Regions from separate parts of the Blautia sp. OM07-19 genome, predicted to be linked through region 2. Evidence: riboswitches for the same ligand, from Rfam matches in the RefSeq annotation. Region 2 holds a riboswitch; the other holds the start of a gene.
The links. Region 2 has a riboswitch for thiamine pyrophosphate ahead of thiW (energy coupling factor transporter S component ThiW). Riboswitches for the same ligand answer to the same signal wherever they lie in the genome.
Positions count from the first base shown of each region.

Region 1 (7,120 bases), on a different contig from region 2:
CTGTTCGCTTTCCAGTTCCCGAAGCAGCATCATATCTACATTTACCGCGCCGAAATCATTCTCCAGAATTCCGATATTGTAACCCTGATCCATCAGATAACGGGCATATTTTTTTATGAAAGTTGTCTTTCCTGATCCGAGAAATCCTGTGATCAGATCTACTTTAACCATGTAATTTCCTCCTGTATGTTCTGTGCAAATATATGATGTCCTTTTTCTGAAAAATGTACTCCATCGTATACGACTGGGATGTCCCATTTACCAGCGTCCGTAAAGCCGATTCCCAGGCGTTCTGCGACTTTTTTGTATTCTTCGCCAAGTTGTCTTGATTCCTGATACAGCCGTTCTTCATCTACCCAGGCACCGTATTCCATCCGGGCTGGTGCAATCAAATAGAGTGTGATCTTTCCACTGGAAACCGCCGGTTCTGCCATGAGTTTTTTCAGAAAAGTCTCCATTCTCTGTGCCGTATCTTTCGCTGTAAACTGCTGTTCCTGCAGAAGATCGTTCGTTCCAAGCATGATCCACATCCATACGGGAGCATCCTTATCCTGCCAGTCCTTTAACTGTTCGCAGGCAAAACGGATCTGGCTTCCTGTGTGCGGAATACACCTTCCACAGATGCCGTGATTCTCGATCTTCCACTTCGTTTCGCTCTCCAGGATACCTGTCCAGCGGTTTTGTTCTGGATACTGGTCCCCCATCAATGTACACGGATCATAGCCGTATGTATTGGAATCTCCATAACAGATGATCGTTCCTGCCATCGTTTTTCCTCCGTTTCTATCCACAGTTTCTGTTCATTTAACTCCTGCCATAAGCCATGCGAGCAGTCCATATTCTACAACAAGGATCAGAGGTACTCCTACAGAAAATTTCTTCTTTCTTGTCTTATGATGAAAGGTTTTCATTCCTGCCCACGCACCAAAACTTCCACCCAGAAGCGCAACCCCGATCAGAGTACTTTCCGGGATTCTCCATGCCCCACGTTTGGCTTTTTCCTTGTCAATTCCATACATCATGAATGCCACTATATTTATCGTTATCAGATACCAGCTGAAATATTTCATTAAATCCATATGTTTCGTTTCCTCCCTGTACTATTTTATATGAACTGTCCTCCCAGTTCTTTCAGTCTCTGCTTCCGCTCCTGATAATCCGGCATTTCCTGCTCCACAATCGCCCAGAACTTCGAAGAATGGTTCATCTCTTTTCGGTGTGCCAATTCATGAACCACCACATAATCCAGAATCTCCGGCGGCATCAGGACCAGTCTCCAGTTAAAGTTCAGATTTCCGGCCGAACTGCAGCTTCCCCACCGGGTTTTCTGCTCTCGGATCGTGATTCTGCCATAGTTTACTCCCATCCGTGCCGCAAAATATGCCGTTCTTTCCGGGAATATTTTAAGGGCTTTCTGAACACCGTCTCTTCGTTCTTCATCTGTGATCACATGACGAGTCTCCCGGTAATCTTCAAGCTTTTTCTGCTGCTTCAAGATCCAGTCTTCGTGATCTTTTACAAATCTGACAACCCTGTATTTCGCCAGTCGCTGCGGCGCACGCACGATCACTCTGCCATCTGGTTTTACCTGCAAAGATATGGTTTTACGGTCTGAACGGATCAGTTCATATGTTATCGTATCTATCGTTTTACCCTCCGTAATACAAAAAAAGTTCCACAGTATCATCATTTTCACCGTAATGATACCATGAAACTTATTTTGCGTAAAGAACAGCGGCGCGGATTGCGAATATCCGCTTTGCTACCTGCTCATAACCAAATAACTGCTCCGCAGTTTATTTGGTTAAATTCTCATCATCTCCGACATGATACATGCCCCGGAAGCACCGCAGTCCATTACTTCCTGTATCTGTCTGGTTCCTGCGTGGATGCCGCCGATCGCATATACCGGGATCGTTACGGCATTGCAGATTTCTCGCAGGAAGTCTAATCCCCGTGGCGGCAGGCCTTTCTTGCAGTCGGTAGTGTAGATATGCCCTGCTGTCAGATAGGTTGCTCCGAGTTTCTGTGCTTCTTTTGCTTCCTCTACAGAGTGTACAGAACATCCCACTGCCAGAAAATCACCTGGATTTTCGCTGTTTTCTCTGAGAAGAAACAGAGGCAGATGAATATATGGATGCTGCAATTTTCTCGCTGTTTCCAGATATGTATGAAGCATACATGGAACCTGATATTGTTTACATAATGTCAGAATCTGTACTGCCAGTTCTGCATATTCTTCCTCAGAAAGATCCTTTTCTCTGAGGATCACAGCCCTGGGATGGAGTTTACAGACACGTTCCATCTGTTCCAGGAACGGTCTGCTGCTCAGTTTGCGTTTTGTCACTGCAATGACATTTTTATATTCTTCTTTATAAATAGACATAATCATTCATGACCGGCTGGAGCTGGTGATCCAAAAGTGCCTGATATACTTCATCTACAGACCTTCCGTCTGAGATCTCAAACTGGTCATCTCCTTTGTCTTCAATATCGTCTACGTGGCTTCCGATTCCCGTGCTGACGCCTGCTGAGATCTTGGTTGCAGCGATATTTACCAGATTGTCTCTTACTCTCTCGCACTCTCTTGTGGACACAGTAATGCTCGCAAATGGCATAAACAGACGGTATGCACAGACAACCTGGAGAAGCTGTGGTTCATGTACATCCATCGGGTTGATCCTGTCATTATTGATGATCGGACGAAGTCTCGGGCAGGAAAAAGCAATCTCTGCATGAGGGTATTTTCTCTGGAGCAGCCATGCATGATAGCCTGTCGCAAATGCATCCTTACGGAAATCGTCCAGACCGAGAAGTGCTGCAAATCCTACACCTCTCATGCCGCCTTTCAGCGCACGTTCCTGTGCGTTCAAGCGGTACGGGAAGATTCGTTTGTGACCTGCAAGATGAAGTGTTTCATACTTGTCTGAGTTGTACGTTTCCTGGAAAACTGTTACATAATCCGCACCGCATTCATGCAGATAATGATACTCATCAGAGTTCATCGGATAAACTTCCAGACCGATGACCTTAAAATATTTTCGTGCGATCTTACATGCTTCTCCAATGTATTTCACATCAGATTTCGCTCTGCTCTCACCTGTCAGGATCAGGATTTCCTGCAATCCTGTTTTGGAGATCGCTTCCATTTCTTTTTCGATCTCTTCTGCATTTAACTGGGCCCTGCGAATCTTGTTGTGGCAGTTGAAACCACAGTAGATGCAATAGTTTTCACAGTAATTCGCGATGTAAATTGGTGTAAACATATATACACTATTGCCAAAATGTTTCCTTGTCTCTACTCTCGCCGCCTGTGCGATCTCCTCCAGAAGAGGAAGTGCTGCCGGGGAAAGAAGTGCCTGAAAATCTTCGATCGTGCGGTTGTCATGTTCCAGTGCCCTGCGGACATCTTTCTCTGTATACTGGTCATAATCGTAGGCATTCATTGCGGTAATGACCTTTTCCATAACATCTGATTCTTCCATTGTTTCCATGCCCGGAAGATACTTCATATGATCGATACGGTTCTTTTTCATATCCTCAAGGATCACTTCATTGACGATGCTTTCATTGAAATGTTCTCCATGATTTGCTGCTGTATTCTCTGCCATTTTATTCTGTCCTCCGTTCCTTAGTCATGCAGAAATCCTGTCAGTGGTGATGACGCGCTGGCACCTTTTTCCAGAGTACGTCCCAGTCCGGAAAGGTATGCGCTGCGGCCTGCTTCGATTGCTTTTTTAAACGCTTCTGCCATTGCCTCTACATCTCCGGCAGTTGCGATCGCGGTGTTTGCCATGACCGCGGAAGCTCCCATTTCCATTGCTTCACATGCCTGAGAAGGTCTGCCGATTCCTGCATCTACGATGATCGGAAGGTCAATCTCATCGATCAGGATCTGGATAAATTCTTTGGTACAGATGCCTTTGTTGGAACCGATCGGAGAGCCAAGAGGCATAACGCAGGCAGCTCCGGCGTTTACCAGATCTCTTGCTGCGTTCAGATCCGGGTACATATATGGCATAACTACGAAGCCTTCTTTTGCAAGGATTTCTGTCGCTTTAATGGTTTCATAGTTGTCCGGAAGAAGATATTTGGAATCATGGATGACTTCAATCTTTACGAAATCTCCACAGCCAAGTTCACGGGAAAGTCTTGCGATACGGACTGCTTCTTCGGCATTTCTCGCGCCGGAAGTGTTTGGAAGAAGTGTAACATTATCTGGAATATAATCCAGGATATTCGCAAGTCCGCCTTCGTTTGCACGGCGCAGTGCAAGTGTGATGATCTGTGCCTCTGCTTTTTCAATGCAGGCTTTTACCAGATCCAGTGAAAATTTACCGGAACCAAGAATGAAACGTGAGGTAAATTCGTGTCCTCCAAGAACCAGTTTATCCTCATTTTTGCCGCTTCCGCCGCCCATAAAACTTACGATTTCCATAACATCACCCTCCTTCAAAATGGTTGTTCCATATAATTCTCTTGCAAGTATTTTGTCGTTTAATTCAATTGCTACCTGAACCGGTACGTACTTGTTCGTCTCCAGATATTCTGTGACTGATAATGGTTTCTCAAGTGTTTTTTCTACTCCGTTTACTGTGATCATATTTGTCCTCCTGTGTTGTGATACATTAGTAATAACGATACATACGAATTATTACGCTGCTTCGCAGCTTCATAATTCTACAACCATTCGGAATCCGCAGATTTACTTCGTAAATCGCTACTTCCTCATGTTTGGCGGCTTCAAAAAAGAGTTCACAAAAGAATACACCCGCGGTGGTGCACCCCTTCATGAACTCTGTTCACTCTCATTTGTATCGCTATGAAATTGTGTTCCTGTTCAGATATGAAACGAATCAGCAGACGCGCCACTGGTGTTCTCTCGATATGTAATACAAAAAAGGAGACGCCACAAGGCATCTCCCGTAATATCCACATACGTTCACATTCCTACGTTGGCATTATCCAAATCAGGTATAAGGGTCGAAGTTAATTACTTCCTCTCAGCCTGCCAGTACAAGCTCCCCTGCTTATTTACAAAGTTTAGTATATGCTTTAATCACAATTCTGTCAAGTCTTGATTTTTACACATTATCTTTGTACAGTATGACAAAACACCTCGCGGGATATTACCTGTGAACAGTAACTATAATTTTATACATAAGAAAAGCCCGGATCTCTCCAGGCTCTTCTCGGTCTTTTTATTTTTCAAAGAGGTCTACCAGTTCCTGTCCATCATCATATCCGGCATCTTTGAGCTGTTCTACGAACCACTCATCTACACCATCTACTGCTTCTTTGAAGGAATTGATATCCATATCATCTTTGTCTGTGATAGTTACGCCATTCTTTGACTGCCAACGAGTCTTGATCTCCTCATCACCGGAACGGTTGATGTAACGCTCATACTCAACGGCTTTCTGTCCACACTCATCAACAACTGCCTGCTGCTCTGGTGTCAGAGTATCATACAGATCCTGGTTGATACAGAAGAACAGACAGTCATAGATCGCATCCCACATGGAGCAGTACGGCTGAACCTCCTGCACGCTTGCCGCGTCGATTGCCGGAAGCGGGTTTTCCTGACCTTCTACTGTGTTCTGCTGCAGAGCAGTGTAGGTCTCAGACCAGTTCATGTTTGTCGCATCTGCGCCCCATCTCTTGTAGCATTCCATCAGAAGGTTGGAGCCTGCTACACGGATCTTGAGGTTCTTCATATCGTCGACAGTTTTTACTTCGTGCTTGCTGTTTGTCAGTTCACGGAAGCCGTTCTCTGCGATACCCATGCAGTGCAGGCCATAACTGGAAAGGATCTCTTTCAACTTATCACCGGCTTCGCCATCGAACTTCGCATCCGCATCATCATAAGAATCATAAATAAACGGAAGTGATACTACATTAAATCTCGGATCAAATGCTGAGTAGATCAGGTTGGAATGCATGGAGATCTGTACCGGGTCTCCGTTCATCAGTGCCTGGATTCCCTCGGACTGATTTCCGTTTGTCAGCTGGTCTGCTGCGTAAACATTAACTTTGATCTTGCCGCCGGTTGCTTTTTCCATCAGTTCTCCGAACTTACGTCCACCTTCTGCCCAGGTACTTGTCTCTGTAGTAGAGCATGCAAAGTTCCATGTTGCTTCCGGCCAGTCAAGGTCACTGTGATCAGCCACCGTATCTGTAGATTCCTGTGTAAAGAGATCAACCAGTTCCTGTGCGTCATCATATCCTTCTTTCTCGAGTTCCTTAACAAACCACTCATCTACGCCATCTACGGCTTTTTTAAAGGAATCGATATCCATATCTTCTTTATTTGTAATGGTCACACCGTTCTTTGACTGCCAGCGGGTCATGATCTCTTCATCACCTGAACGGTTGATATAACGCTCATATTCAACCGCTTTCTGTCCACACTCATCAACAACTGCCTGCTGCTCCGGTGTCAGGCTGTCATAAATCTCCTGGTTGATACAGAAAAACAGACAGTCATAAATTGCATCCCACATGGAGCAGTACGGCTGAACCTCCTGCACGCTTGCTGCATCGATTGCCGGCAGCGGATTCTCCTGGCCCTCTACTGTGTTCTGCTGCAGAGCTGTATAGGTCTCTGTCCAGTTCAGGTTCGTTGCATCTGCGCCCCATCTCTTATAGCATTCCATAAGAAGATTAGATCCTGCAACACGAATTTTGAGATTCTTCATATCATCCAGAGTCTTGACTTCATGCTTGCTGTTGGTCAGTTCACGGAAGCCGTTCTCTGCGATACCCATGCAGTGCAGTCCATATTCAGAAAGCAGTTCTTTCAGTTTTTCACCGGCTGCACCGTCAAATTTAGCATCTGCATCATCATAAGAATCATAGATAAACGGAAGGGATACTACATTGAATCTCGGGTCAAATGCAGAATAGATCAGGTTGGAATGCATGGAAATCTGTACCGGGTCTCCATTCATCAGTGCCTGGATTCCTTCAGACTGATTTCCGTTTGTCAGCTGGTCGGTTGCATAAACATTAACTTTAACCTTGCCTCCGGTAGCTTTTTCCATCAGTTCGCCGAACTTACGTCCGCCATCTGCCCAGGTACTTGTCTCTGTTGTAGAGCAGGCAAAGTTCCAGGTCATTT
Region 1 is NZ_QULA01000034.1:8,296-15,415, reverse strand. It holds gene DXC01_RS16835 (GTP-binding protein) at 1-171, opposite strand, end outside; gene DXC01_RS16830 (GDSL-type esterase/lipase family protein) at 159-767, opposite strand; gene DXC01_RS16825 (DUF1294 domain-containing protein) at 801-1,079, opposite strand; gene DXC01_RS16820 (M48 family metallopeptidase) at 1,106-1,690, opposite strand; gene DXC01_RS16815 (thiamine phosphate synthase) at 1,805-2,392, opposite strand; gene thiH (2-iminoacetate synthase ThiH) at 2,373-3,611, opposite strand; gene thiS (sulfur carrier protein ThiS) at 3,632-4,603, opposite strand; TPP riboswitch at 4,930-5,038, opposite strand; gene DXC01_RS16800 (TRAP transporter large permease subunit) at 5,202-7,120, opposite strand, start outside.
Region 1: linked by a shared signal. The riboswitch ahead of thiS (sulfur carrier protein ThiS) and the one ahead of thiW (energy coupling factor transporter S component ThiW) in region 2 are both predicted to bind thiamine pyrophosphate.

Region 2 (7,120 bases):
TCCGAGGGAGATCGTCACATCATGCTCTTCACAGATATCAAGGATCTCATCGAAGTATTCATAGAACGGGTTTTCTTCGCCGGTCATGCTCATCCATGCGAAGACAAGGCTTCCGCCACGGCTTACGATATTCATTTTACGTTTGTGCTTCTTGATCTGTTCGATAGTCTTGCGGGTGATTCCACAGTGAAGAGTAACGAAGTCAACGCCATCTTCTGCGTGCAGACGGATCACATCGATGAAATCATGAGCAGTCAGTTCAGAGAGGTCTCTCTGATAGTGGATGACACTGTCATATACCGGAACAGTTCCGATCATTGCCGGACATTCATGTGTCAGTTTCTGACGGAATGGCTGTGTGTTTCCATGGCTGGAGAGGTCCATGATCGCTTCAGCACCGAGGTCTACGGCTTTCATGACTTTCTGCATTTCAATGTCATAATCCTTGCAGTCTCTGGATACACCAAGATTTACATTGATCTTGGTGCGGAGCATGCTTCCGACACCTTCCGGGTTCAGGCAGGTGTGGTGTTTGTTCGCACAGATGGCAACCTTACCTTCTGCTACGAGCTGCATCATTTTTTCTACAGGCATGTGTTCCTTTTCTGCAACGGTTTTGATCTGTGGTGTTACGATGCCTTTTCTTGCGGCATCCATCTGAGTTGTATACTGAGTCATAAGTTTCCTCCTGTTTATGTAAAATTTAAAAGTGTTTAATTGTAAAAATAAGAAGTATGCTGTCCACCGAGGGCATGGTCTACCGGTCCGTGACCATTTCCGAGATCAAGGTTTACCCGGAGTGCTTCTGTAAGATATTCCTTGGCTTTGGCAACAGCATCACCGAGGGAATATCCCTTGGCGAGATTGGCTGCGATCGTGCTGGAAAGCGTGCAGCCTGTTCCGTGTGAATTCGGATTGTCAATACGTTCACCTTTGATCCAGAGCGTTTCGTCTCCGGTGTAGAGGAGATCGTTTGCATGGTCGGTTCTGTGTCCGCTTTTGAGAAGAATCGCACAGTGGAATCTTGCAAAAAGCTCCCGGCATGCGTGTTCCATGGAACTGTCATCATTGATGAGAAGTCCGGTCAGAACCTCAGCCTCCGGGATATTCGGTGTGATGAGCTCTGCCAGCGGGAAAAGTTCTGCCTTGAGTGTTTCTTCGGCTTCCGGTTCCATCAGACGATGTCCGCTTGTAGACACCATGACCGGATCCAGGACAATATGTTCCGGTTTGTACTGGCGGAGTTTGGCAGCAACACATTCCATAGCCTCCGGGGACGGAAGCATGCCGATCTTGACGGCATCCGGGAAAATATCAGAAAATACGGCATCCATCTGTGCGGCGATAAAATCAGCCGGTGTTTCCAGAATCCCATATACTCCGGTAGTGTTCTGGGCAGTCAGGGCAGTGATCACACTGGAAGCGTAGACACCGTTCATGGTGATCGCCTTGATATCCGCCTGAATGCCTGCGCCGCCGCTGGAATCGCTTCCTGCGATAGTCAGTACTGTTTTCTTTTTCATAGTGGTTCTCCTCCTGTTGCAAATAATTTTTTTATAAACGAGCGGAAAAAAATATTTTCTGCTCGGTCATATCCATGAGTGACATGTGGAACTGTGCGATGCCGCCGCTATTCTGATCTGTATGTCTTCCGGCTTCCTCTGAAATTTCCTTCCAGAGCTGACCGGCCGTGGACGCTGCCTCGAAGGCAGATGCTTCGCTGCAACAGAACAGGGCACACAGGGCAGAGAGCATGCAGCCGCCGCCCGTGATCCGGCAGAGCCTTGGATCGCCGCCACTAAGCAAAATGGTCTGTTCGCCGTCTGATACGACATCTGTTTTTCCTGTAATAAAAAAGGTGCAGTTATAAAGTCTGGCAGCAGTCCGCGCGAGTTGTGTCAGGTCCTGCGCATCCATATGCAGGCTGCTTTCCACGCCGCCGTGGGAAAAATGTGTTTCCTGTTCCGAATGAAAAGAACAGAGTACAGCCGCTTCTTCCTGATTGCAGCGGACCACAGCCGGATGCACATGATCCAGAAGCTTCCGGAGTTCTCTCCGGCGAAAAGAACTTCCGCCCACACCGACCGGATCGAGAACAACAGGATGACCAAGCTGATTGGCACGTTTCCCGGCAAGGATGCACGCCCGGATCTTGGCTTCATCAGGGACACCGGTGTTGAGAAGGGTTCCCTGACAGAAAGTAGTGATCTCAGCAGCCTCCTGTTCATCCTGCGCCATCACGGCACTTCCGCCGGCAGCGAGAAGGATGTTTGCAACATCATTCATCGTGACCGGATTGGTCAGACAGTGGATCTTTGGTTGTTTCCTAAGGATCGCAGCCAGAATTTCGTTTCTTTCCATAAATTACCTCATTACTGTGTCAAGCACCTGGCTTTTCTCGAAGATGCGGAGAAGCACATAGGCGAGGATGCTGCCTGCCAGAGTGGAGATAAAGAACGGGATCATGTATACCGTAAATCCGGCAGGGGCAAGTCCCATGGCGAAACGTGCAACCGGGTAAGCGGCAAGTCCGCCGAGAACGCCGGTTCCAAGTGCTTCCGCAGCACAGGTGAGACTTAATTTCCTGGTGAAATGGTACATAAGTCCACAGCACAGGGCTCCGACCATGCTTCCCGGAAAAGCAAGAAAACTTCCGATCCCGAGCAGATTTCGAATCAGGCTTGCACAGAATGCAATGCCGATCCCCCACCACGGTCCGAGAAGGACGGCAGAGAATACATTGACCATATGCTGTACCGGAGCACATTTGCTTCCGGCAACCGGAACACTTAAGAAGCTTCCAACTACGGCTGCTGCTGTCAGTACACCGGCAACGGCGAGCTTCTGTGCGGCATGTGTATTGCTCTTTGACATTGGTTTGACCTCCTTTGTTAATTATGAAACATCTGGTCTGAAAAATTAGCGCAAAAAAAGGAGAAATCCGCGGGGAAATTCTCCTGAAAAATCTTCGGTATTTCCCTACGTTGGCATTATCCAAATCAGGTTATGGGTCGAAACCAGTCAGTTTCCTCTCAGCCAGCTTCAGCCAGCTCCCCTGTTTCATATATTTTACGCTACTATTATACAGCCCATTACAGGATATGACAAGAAAAAATTCGGACCGCTTTTTATAAAAAACGGACACAGACCGGACATTGAAAAAGACTTCGACCTGTGATATCCTATAATGGAGTATATCCCGAAGTGAGGAGGATCAGAATAAATATGAAAGTTTCATCATTATTAGAGAGATTGGAATATACCTGCTGCCAGGGCAGCGTGGAGCAGGAAGTCAGTACTGTAGAGTATGATTCCCGCAAAGTGATCGAGAATTCTCTGTTCATCTGTATCAAAGGTGCAGTTGTGGACGGACATAAATTTGTACCGGATGTAGTTGCGAAAGGAGCAAAGACACTGGTAGTCCAGGACGATGTGGAAGCACCGCAGGATGTCACTGTGATCAAGGTAGAAGATACACGCTATGCAATGGCGTTCATTTCTGCCGCATATTTCGGACATCCGGCAGAACAGCTCAAGACCATCGGAATCACAGGAACCAAAGGAAAGACCACAACCACCTACATGGTCAAATCCATCCTTGAAAACGCCGGATACAAAGTCGGCTTGATCGGAACCATCGAGGCGATCATCGGTGACGAGGTGATCCCGGCAGCCAACACAACTCCGGAATCTTTTGTCGTTCAGAAATATTTCCGCAAGATGGTAGATGCAGGATGTGACTGTGTAGTAATGGAAGTTTCTTCACAGGGACTGATGCTTCACAGAACACAGGGCTTTGTTTTTGACTACGGTATCTTTACAAATATCGAACCCGATCATATCGGACCGAACGAGCACAGAGATTTCGCACATTATCTTGCCTGCAAATCCATGCTTCTCCGCCAGTGCAAAGTCGGCATCGTAAACCGCGATGATGAGCACTTTGAGAAGATTATCGAAGGCCATACCTGCAATCTGGAGACTTATGGATTTTCACCGGAGGCAGACCTTCGCGCAGAAGATGCACATATGGTCGGCGGCAAGGGATATCTGGGAATTTCCTACCATGTCAAAGGTCTTATGGACTTCCCGGTAGAAATCGATATTCCAGGTAAATTCAGCATTTACAATTCCCTGACTGCGATCGCCATCTGCCGTCATTTCAAGGTTTCCCAGGAAAACATCATCAAAGCTCTCAAAGTAGCGAGAGTCAAAGGGCGTATCGAGATGATCAAGGTATCCGATGAGTTTACTCTGATGATCGACTATGCACACAATGCGATGGCGCTGGAGAGTCTTCTCACAACTCTGAGAGAATATCATCCGCACAGACTGGTGTGCCTGTTCGGCTGTGGAGGAAACCGTGCAAAATCCCGTCGTTATGAAATGGGTGAGGTTTCCGGAAGAATGGCAGATCTGACTATCATTACTTCAGACAACCCGAGATTCGAGGAGCCACAGGCGATCATCGACGACATCAAGACAGGAATTGCCAAAACAAACGGCAAATACGTAGAGATCTGTGACCGTAAGGAAGCGATCGCCTATGCGATCCATCATGGAGAGCCGGGCGATATCATTGTCCTTGCCGGAAAGGGACATGAAGATTACCAGGAGATCAAAGGAAAGAAGTATCCTATGGATGAAAGAGTTCTGATCGCAGAGATTCTGAAGGAGGATCAGGAAAAAGATCAATGATGTATGCAGATATCATTGTAGATATTTCCCATGAGAAACTGGATCGGAGTTTTCAGTACCGCGTTCCGCAGGAACTGGAAAGCCAGATCCATATAGGAATGGTGGTATCCATTCCTTTTGGAAATGGAAATCATGAGCGCAGAGGTTATGTGATCGGACTTTCCCGGGAGCCCAAGCTGGCCCCGGTAAAGATCAAACCGTTTAAGGAAATCTGCAGCAGCGAGGAAACAACAGAGGAAAAACTGATCGCCCTTGCTGCATGGATGAAAGAACGATATGGTTCCACGATGGCACAGGCACTCAAGACGGTCCTTCCAGTAAGAGAAAAAGTCAAATCCAAAGAAAAACGCTATGTTCTTCTCAATATTGACAGAGAAGAAGCCCTTGCCCTTGCACAAAATCTCGAAAAAGGCAGATGTAAAGCGAGAGCGAGACTTCTTCGGGCACTCTGCGAGGAACCGAAACTTGACTATACCAGAGCTTCGAAAGAACTGGGCATGACTGCGGCAGTGATCGCACCTCTCGTTGAGCAGGGACTTGTCCATATCCAGCAGGATGAAATTTACCGCATTCCGATAGAGGAAGGTTCGATCCCAAGGGAGAAACTGTCAAGTCTTACTGAGGCACAGCAGGAAGTCCTTTGCCAGATCCAGGAGGAATGGCAGAAGGAAACTCCGCGTCCGGTATTGATCCACGGTGTCACCGGAAGCGGCAAGACGCAGGTTTATATGAAACTGATCGAGCAGGTAGTAGCACAGGGAAAACAGGTGATCGTACTAATCCCGGAGATTTCCCTGACATACCAGACAGTACGCAGATTTTATGGATGGTTTGGAGAGAAGGTTTCGGTCCTGAATTCACGATTGTCCATGGGTGAGCGGTATGACCAGTTTCGAAGAGCAAAGCGCGGAGAAATCCAGATCATGGTGGGACCGCGTTCCGCTCTTTTTACACCTTTTTCCAACCTGGGACTTATCATAATTGATGAGGAACATGAGCAGACTTATAAGAGTGAGAACAGTCCACGTTATCATGCGAGAGAGGTGGCTGTGCAGAGGGCAGCGCAGGAAGGTGCACATGTGGTCCTTGGTTCAGCGACGCCGTCCCTGGAAGCATACAGCAGGGCGGTTTCCGGCGAATATCTGCTGACGAAGCTGACGGCCCGCTTTGAGGATCGTCCGCTTCCGGAAGTATCGGTTGTGGATCTCAGGGAAGAATTAAAAGCAGGGAACCGTTCGATCCTGAGCCGTAAACTGAAGGGTTCCCTGGAGAAACGTCTGAGAAATAATGAGCAGTCCATTCTGTTCCTGAACAGGCGCGGGTACGCGGGCTTTGTTTCCTGCCGTTCCTGTGGGGAGGCTCTTAAGTGTCCACACTGCGATGTCGCACTGACAGAACATAACAATGGAAAGCTGGTCTGCCACTACTGTGGCTATGAGAGACCGCGTGTGGAGCAGTGTCCGTCCTGTGGTTCGCCTTATATCGGCGGTTTCAAAGCGGGAACACAGCAGATCGAACAGGTCCTTCACAAGACTTTTCCGAAAGCCCGTGTTCTCCGCATGGATTACGACACTACAAGAAATAAAGGAAGTTATGAGCAGATCCTGTCATCTTTTGCCGCCCATGAAGCGGATATCCTGGTGGGAACCCAGATGATCGTCAAGGGACACGACTTTCCGGATGTGACTCTGGTTGGTGCAGTGGCGGCTGACCTTTCTCTGAATGCGGCCGATTATCGCTGTGCAGAGAGGACATTTCAGCTTCTGACTCAGGCAGTTGGAAGGTCTGGACGGGGCAATAAGCCGGGAGAGGCAGTGATCCAGACATACCATCCGGAACATTACAGTATCCAGACCGCGGCAACCCAGGATTATGAAGCTTTTTACCGCGAGGAGATGAGCTACCGTCTTCTGATGGATTATCCGCCGGCGGCACATATGCTGTCGATCCTTGCTGCGGGAGAAGATGAGGAACTTTTGAGCCAGGGCATGGATTATCTCGGACGATTCGTAGAACGGATCGGGGAAAAATACCACCTTCACGTGATCGGTCCTGCCTATGCATCCGTCGGGAAGATCAACGATGTCTACCACAAGGTCATCTACCTGAAACATCAGGAAGAACGTGTGCTGATGGACATCAAGGATAAAGCAGAAAAATATATCGAAGTAAATTCCGGTTTCCGGAAATTATATATACAGTTTGATTACAGCTAGTGTACTGCGTCATTCTGCGAAATGTGAGTGATACAGTACACTAATATATAAAGGACAAAAGAAAGGAAGAAAGAAATGGCACTCAGAACAATCAGAACAGAAGGAGATCCGGTACTGAGAAAGGTAAGCAAACCGGTAAAGGAAGTTACACCAAAGATCGTAACTTTAGTAGATGACATGCTTGATACCATGTATGAAGCGATGGG
Region 2 is NZ_QULA01000007.1:88,917-96,036, forward strand. It holds gene thiC (phosphomethylpyrimidine synthase ThiC) at 1-678, opposite strand, end outside; gene thiD (bifunctional hydroxymethylpyrimidine kinase/phosphomethylpyrimidine kinase) at 714-1,523, opposite strand; gene DXC01_RS07215 (hydroxyethylthiazole kinase) at 1,555-2,361, opposite strand; gene thiW (energy coupling factor transporter S component ThiW) at 2,365-2,874, opposite strand; TPP riboswitch at 2,960-3,067, opposite strand; gene DXC01_RS07225 (UDP-N-acetylmuramoyl-L-alanyl-D-glutamate--2,6-diaminopimelate ligase) at 3,226-4,698, shown strand; gene priA (replication restart helicase PriA) at 4,695-6,914, shown strand; gene def (peptide deformylase) at 6,990-7,120, shown strand, end outside.